DNA from 3 places in the Arthrobacter sp. Y3221114 genome. Region 3 is predicted to be linked to each of the others. Evidence: riboswitches for the same ligand, from Rfam matches in the RefSeq annotation. Region 3 holds a riboswitch; each other region holds the start of a gene.
The links. A riboswitch is a leader RNA that binds a small molecule or an ion and turns the genes downstream of it on or off. The one in region 3 is predicted to bind thiamine pyrophosphate.
Positions count from the first base shown of each region.

Region 1: linked by a shared signal. The riboswitch ahead of AC5RV3_RS04695 (ECF transporter S component) and the one ahead of AC5RV3_RS11560 (YkoF family thiamine/hydroxymethylpyrimidine-binding protein) in region 3 are both predicted to bind thiamine pyrophosphate.
Region 2: linked by a shared signal. The riboswitch ahead of AC5RV3_RS06805 (NtaA/DmoA family FMN-dependent monooxygenase) and the one ahead of AC5RV3_RS11560 (YkoF family thiamine/hydroxymethylpyrimidine-binding protein) in region 3 are both predicted to bind thiamine pyrophosphate.

Region 1 is NZ_JBNHHW010000002.1:143,215-145,467, forward strand. It holds gene AC5RV3_RS04690 (ABC transporter ATP-binding protein) at 1-691, opposite strand, end outside; gene AC5RV3_RS04695 (ECF transporter S component) at 700-1,320, opposite strand; TPP riboswitch at 1,364-1,497, opposite strand; gene AC5RV3_RS04700 (DUF4235 domain-containing protein) at 1,668-1,928, shown strand; gene mnhG (monovalent cation/H(+) antiporter subunit G) at 2,041-2,253, opposite strand, start outside.
Region 2 is NZ_JBNHHW010000002.1:570,343-572,595, forward strand. It holds gene scpC (succinyl-CoA:acetate CoA-transferase ScpC) at 1-1,135, shown strand, start outside; TPP riboswitch at 1,334-1,443, shown strand; gene AC5RV3_RS06805 (NtaA/DmoA family FMN-dependent monooxygenase) at 1,474-2,253, shown strand, end outside.
Region 3 is NZ_JBNHHW010000004.1:431,907-434,159, forward strand. It holds gene AC5RV3_RS11550 (ABC transporter ATP-binding protein) at 1-3, opposite strand, end outside; gene AC5RV3_RS11555 (ECF transporter S component) at 1-616, opposite strand, end outside; gene AC5RV3_RS11560 (YkoF family thiamine/hydroxymethylpyrimidine-binding protein) at 633-1,304, opposite strand; TPP riboswitch at 1,337-1,447, opposite strand; gene AC5RV3_RS11565 (adenylosuccinate synthase) at 1,550-2,253, opposite strand, start outside.

The DNA.
Region 1 (2,253 bases), on a different contig from region 3:
CCAGCACGCCGCCGCCGGCCGCGAGGACGATCACTCGGTCCACCACGTCCGCCCAGACAGCCACCCGGTGCTCGACCACCACCAGGGTGGCGCCGGTGCGGTCCAGCACCCGGGCCACGGCGTCGCGTACTTCCTGCACGCCGTCCGGGTCCAGGTTCGCGGTCGGCTCGTCCAGCAGCAGCAGCCCCGGCCGCATGGCCAGGACGGAGGCCAGCGCAAGCCGCTGCTTCTGGCCCCCGGACAGCGCCGAGGTGGGGTGATCCAGCGGTACCGTCAGGCCGACATCGGCCAGGGAATCGCGGACCCTGTCCCAGATCTGCGTGCGCGGCAGCGACAGGTTCTCCGCTCCGAACGCCACCTCGTCGCCCACCCGGGCCAGCACCAGCTGGCTCTCCGGATCCTGCAGCACAAGGCCGGCCCGGCCGCGGGCCTCGGAGGGACGGACACCCGCCACGGTGAGCCGGCCGGTCTCCTCGCCCTCGCCCTCGTCGCCGAGGACGCCGGCCAGGGCGTGCAGCAGCGTGGACTTGCCGGCCCCGGAGGCGCCCAGCAACAGTACCCGTTCCTCCGGGGCGATGCTGAAACTGGCCCCGCGCACCGCCGGATCCTTGCGGCCGGCATGCCGCCAGCCCCACCCCTCGGCGTGGACCGGCACGGGCCCGGGCACCGCCGTCGTACTCTGCTCTCCCATGGACCGGCTCAGACGTCGGCCGAGCGTCCCGCGGCGAAGGAGGACAGCACGCCCGTCTTCGCCAGGCCCCTGACCGCCAGCCACGGCAGCAGCCCGGCAATCACGACGCCGGACACGGCGGCGAAGCCCACGTAGGCCAGCTGCCACTCGGCGGCCCAGAGCATGTTGTAGAGGATGTTCTCGCTGATGGACAGTGCCAGGCCTGCGCCCAGGCCGGCCAGCAGCGCCACGCCGAGGTTGAACTTGCGGTACAGGAAGAGCAGGAAGACGACCTCGGCCCCCAGTCCCTGGATCAGGCCGGAGACCAGGACAGTCATCCCGAAGCTCGTGCCCAACAGCGCGGAAACAATGGCGGCCAGCATCTCGCAGTAGAGGGCCGCGCCGGGCTTGCGGATGATCAGCCCGCCCAGCACGCCGGCCATCAGCCAACCGCCGGTGTACAGTCCGGCGGACGGCGGGAAGGCAAGGGTCAGGCCCTCGATCAGCGGCCAGCCCGCCGACCAGGCCCAGAAGATGACGCCGACGGCCACGGCGACCACCGAGGCCACGACAATGTCCACCACCCGCCAGCCGTACCGCGGCTTCCGGGCAGGGGTGGGCGTGGCGGGTGCATTCGAAACGGTACTCATTGGGATCCTCCTGGTTGCAGGAGGGGAGGGCGGCCATGCGGCGCGCCCCGAGAACTCGACTCCCTTCGCCGGTACTAACCGGAGCAGGTTCGAGGGTCTGCGGTTCATCCGCACTCTCAGCGTCCCTCCCGGTCTCCGGTGTGAACCGGCCGGTCGGACGCTCCCCTGTCGTCATAGGTGCTGTCTAGCAGCACGCACCAGTCTACACTCGCCCGCAGCGGCGGGCGATTCGGGCTTCAGACCCTTGGAAAACGCACGACGGCTTACGGCCCGGGCGGGTGCCGGGCAGTAGGCTGGGAACCGGAACAGCAGTTGAGACGGGGCCCCGGCCCCGGAAGGGAGCGGGCATGAACATTGTGTTGAGGCTCTTGGGCACACTGGTGAGTATCGGCGCGGGCCTGGCAGCCAGCCAGCTGCTGGGGTTTGTCTGGAAGATGGTCACCGGAAAAGATGCGCCGAAGAGCGACGACGACCTGGAGAACAGCCTGCGGGCGGCGGTCGCCTTCGCCGTGGTGTCCGGCACCGTGGCGCGCGTGATCCAGGTGCTGACCAAGCGCGCCACCGCCAAGGCGGTCATCCGCTACGACAAGACGCGGGAAATGGTCTAAGCGGCTCCTTGAGGGGGCCCGATGGGGGACGGGACCGCGGTCCCGTCCCCCATCGCGCTTCTGTTCCGGTCCGCAGGAACCCGCCACCGGACCGGTTTCTTTTGTCCGCGGGTTATTTCTTGTCCGCCGGCCCGGCGTTGTCCTCATCGTTCCGCGCCGGACCAGCCGCAGCCGCCGCGGTGGGCCGCTCCCCCGGCCGCCCGGCGTCCTGGCCGCCGGCTGCGACACCGCTGCCGGCGTCGCTGCTGGAAGGCGCGACGTCGTCGGATGCCGCCGCGGAATCTTCCTCGGCCGCTGCCTCCACCACCGCGTCGAGATCGTCCAC
Region 2 (2,253 bases), on a different contig from region 3:
CGACCTGGCCGTGGTCGAGGCCGTGGGCGTCCTCGAGGACGGACGGCTGATCCCGTCCACCTCGGTGGGCAACAACATGACCTGGCTCCGGGAGGCCAGCCGGGTCATCGTGGAGATCAACAACGCCCAGCCGCTCGGCCTCGAAGGCATGCACGACGTCTACCACGGCACCGCACTGCCGCCGGAACGCAGGCCCATCCCGCTCGTGAATCCGGACGACCGGATCGGTGAACCCTACCTGGAGGTGGATCCGGACAAGATCGTGGCCATCGTGCACACCGACGCGCCCGACCGGAACTCCCCCTTCAACCCGCCCGATGAAAACTCGCAGCAAATCGCGGGCCACCTGCTGGAGTTCCTGGACCACGAGGTCCGGCGCGGGCGCCTGACCGAGCAGCTGCTCCCGCTGCAGTCCGGGGTCGGCAATATCCCCAACGCCGTGCTGGAAGGCCTGGCGGCCGGCGGCTACCGCGGCCTGACCGCCTACACCGAGGTCATCCAGGACGGCATGCTGCAGCTGCTCAAGGAGGGCGTGCTGCGCATGGCCTCCGCCACGTCCTTCTCGCTCAGCCGCACCGGTCTGGAGGAGTTCAACGCGAACGTGGACTACTACCGCGAGCGCATCATCCTGCGCACCCAGGAAATCTCCAACCACCCCGAACTGGTCCGCCGGCTGGGCTGCATCTCGCTCAACGGGATGATCGAAGCGGACATCTACGGCAACATCAACTCCACCCACGTGGCCGGCACCAAGGTGATGAACGGCATCGGCGGCTCCGGCGATTTCGCCCGGAACAGCTACCTGTCCGTCTTCATGTCACCGAGCACCGCCAAGGGCGGGAAGGTCTCCAGCATCGTGCCGATGGCCAGCCACGTCGACCACACCGAGCACGACACGATGATCGTGATCACCGAGCAGGGGCTGGCCGACCTGCGCGGTCTCGCGCCGAAGCAGCGGGCGCGCAAGATCATCGAGACCTGCGCCCACCCCGACTATCGGCCGATGCTGCAGGACTACTTCGACCGTGCCTGCCGGGACAGCTTTGGCAAGCACACCCCGCACCTGCTCGGTGAGGCCTTGTCCTGGCACCAGCGCTTCGTGGAGACCGGCAGCATGCTCCCCGCGCAGCAGTAACGGCCGGCCTCGCCCACCCCGGGCGGAGGTCTGTCCGGCTCTCTGGCTCTCCAGCTCTCCAGCTCTCCGGCTCTCCGGCCGTCCGGCTCCCCGGCTCCCCGGCTCCCCGGCTCCCCGGCTCCCCGGCTCCCCGGCCGGGAGTATGACGCCGTCGTACCGGCGGTCTTTCGCCGCCCGGTGCGGCAGACGGTAGGCTGCTGGCTTGTACACGGGAGTCCGGTGAGCCGGGCTGAGAGGAAGCTTCTCAAGTTTCGACCGTTGAACCTGATCTGGATCATGCCAGCGCAGGGAGCAACCCTCACACCCGTGCCCTGTTCACTCAACAGAAGGGCGCGAAAATGCAGACATCCGACGGCATGCACCTGGTGGCGATGGTCAACCCGCCCACCAGCCAGTATTCGGAGAACTGGCGGCATCCGCTCTCCCGGCGCGACTGGCTGAGCGCGGAGTTTTATCTTGATCTGGGCCGGACACTGGAACGAGGCTGCTTCGACATGCTGTTCCTGCCCGACGCGCTGGCCGTCCCGGAGGACAACGCGGGCGACTTCGCCACCACGCTGGTCACGGGCGGCAAGGGCGCCATCTATCTCGACCCCTTGGTCACCCTGTCACTGGTTGCCGGGGCGACTCGGCACCTGGGGTTGGCCGCCACCATCTCCACGACGTTCACCCCTGCTTACACCATCGCCCGGAAGCTTCTCTCGCTGGATCACCTCTCCGGCGGCCGGGTCGCCTGGAACATCGTCACGTCCACCACGGACGCCGAGGCCGCCAACTTCGGCCTGCCCTCCATTCCGCCCAAATCGGAGCGTTACGACCGGGCCGACGACGTCGTCCAGACCGTGGTGGACCTGTGGGAAACTTGGGAGCCCGGGGCGCTGACACCGGATGCGCCGGCACGCCGGTTTGCGGATCCGGAGCGTGTCCACCGGATACCCGAACGGTCCCGCTCCGGCGGCGGCGACCGTCCGCTGGGCCGCGGTCCGATCACCCTGCCGCGCAGTCCGCAGGGAAGGCCGGTACTCATGCAGGCCGGATCCTCCCCGCGCGGCATGGAGTTCGCCGCCCGCTGGGCCGAGGTCGTGTTCGCCGTCGCCGACACTCCGGACGCCATGCGC
Region 3 (2,253 bases):
CATCGGTTGTGCCCAGCCGGGCGCGGCCGATCGCGAAGTTGTCCACCACGCCGGTCTTCGCCAGCCCGTCGACGATGATCTTGCCCAGCAGCCCGCCCAAGATCACACCGGAGATCAGGTGGATGACCAGGCGGGTCCAGAACAGGTCCTGTCCGTACCAGCCGGACCGGAAGGCCGAATAGAAGAAGACGAGGCCGGCGCCGAGCAGCCCGGACAGGGCGTAGGTAAGCCAGCCGTAGGAACGGTAGCGGGTGACAGCGAACGGGATCTCGCTGCCAATGCCCTGGATGGCGGCCGCGATAAAGAGCAGCGGACCGACGGCGGAGCCCAGGAACACCACCTCTATCACCGAGGCCAAGACTTCGGCCAGCACGCCGGCGAAGGGACGTTGGACGATGGCGATGGCGATCGGAGCCACCAGCAGCCAGCTTCCGGCCAGGAAGTGCTGCGACAGGTCTCCGGCCGGCCCCATCAGCAGGGACAGGGCGGTCCAGGCCTGGACGAAGACCCAGTAGAGGAAACCGAAGACGACGCCCAGGACAACCAGGAGGACGAGGTCCTTCAGGGTCCAGGCACCGCGCGGGAGGGCATGCTGCTGCGAAGACGATGATGACATGGCTGGTCCTTCCGCTTCAGGAGGCGCTGGGGCTGTTGATGGACAGCGTCGCGTGCGTGGTGACGTGCTGGACGGAACGGCCCACCAGGATCCAGCCCGCGGCAATGGCCTGCAGCACCTGGGCAACATCGCCGTCCATCCGGGTGACAAAATGCTCCGCCTGCACCGCAACACCGGTGGATTTTGCGTAGTCGATGGCGGCGTAGATATCGCGCATGTGGTCGGCTGAGGCACCGCCGGTACCGCCGTCTGCCAGGGGATACAGCGCCCAGTCGGCGGCGGCCTCGATTCCGGTGGGCTCCAGCTCCGGGATCTCCGAGTACAGGGCGGCGCCTCCCTCGGGTATTTTGCAGCTGACGCCGCCGGGGCAGCCCCGGGACAGGAGCACGGAGGCCGAGACGTGCGCCCCGGTGCGTCCAGCCGCGGCAATCACCTGGCTCAGGTAGCGCAGGACATCCTGCTCGGCGCCGGTCAGGTAGGTGCTCACCTTGCCGGTGTGCACCTCAAGGCCGGTGGAGTCGGCCTGGTCCAGTGCCGTCAGGATGACGTCGGCGTAGTTGTCGGCCATGACCGCCAGGGTCAATCTCGCGCCCACGCCGAACTCGCGGGGAGTGGCGGTGAACTTATTGCTGCGGACGGCAGCAGTGGGGGTGTTCGTCGCGGTGACGATCGAATCTGATGTTCGCATTTTCGCGCCCTTCGGTTGTTAAACGGGGCACGGGTAGTAAAGAGTCAACGTCCCTGCGCTGGCATGATCCAGATCAGGTTCGACGGTCGAAACTTGAGAAGTTTCCTCTCAGCCCGGCTCACCGGACTCCCGTGTTGCCCACGAGTCTAACCCATGGCGCGCACCGCCCGCGAAAGGTTTAAGCAGGGGGTGGTAACGCAGCGGGGCGCGGACTCGCTGCCCGCGCCCCGCCGTCGTCAGTCCTGCTATTCGCTGATCAGGTCCCGGACCACGATGGTCTGGTCGCGGTCGGGGCCCACGCCGATGGCGGAGAACCTGGTGCCGGAGAGCTTTTCGAGCGCCAGCACGTAGTTGCGGGCGTTCTCCGGCAGGTCTTCCAGCGTCCTGGCGCCGGTGATGTCCTCGGTCCAGCCCTCGAAGTACTCGAAGATCGGCTTGGCGTGGTGGAACTCGGTCTGCGTCATCGGCATTTCGTCGTGCCGGACGCCGTCCACGTCGTAAGCCACGCAGACCGGGATCTGCTCGATGCCGGTGAGCACATCGAGCTTGGTCACGAAGTAGTCCGTGAAGCCGTTGACCCGGGCGGCGTGGCGGGCCAGCACGGCGTCGTACCAGCCGCAGCGCCGCGGCCGGCCGGTGTTCACGCCGAACTCCCCGCCCTTCTTCTGCAGGTACTCGCCCATGTCGTCGAACAGTTCGGTGGGGAACGGCCCGGCGCCCACCCGGGTGGTGTACGCCTTGATGATGCCCACGGCACGGTTGATCCGGGTGGGGCCGATGCCCGAGCCCACGGACGCGCCGCCGGCCGTCGGGTTGGAGGAGGTCACGAACGGGTAGGTGCCGTGGTCCACGTCCAGGAAGGTGGCCTGGCCGCCCTCCATCAGCACGACCTTGCCCTCATCCAGCGCCTTGTTCAGCACGTAGGTGGAGTCGATGACCATCGGGCGCA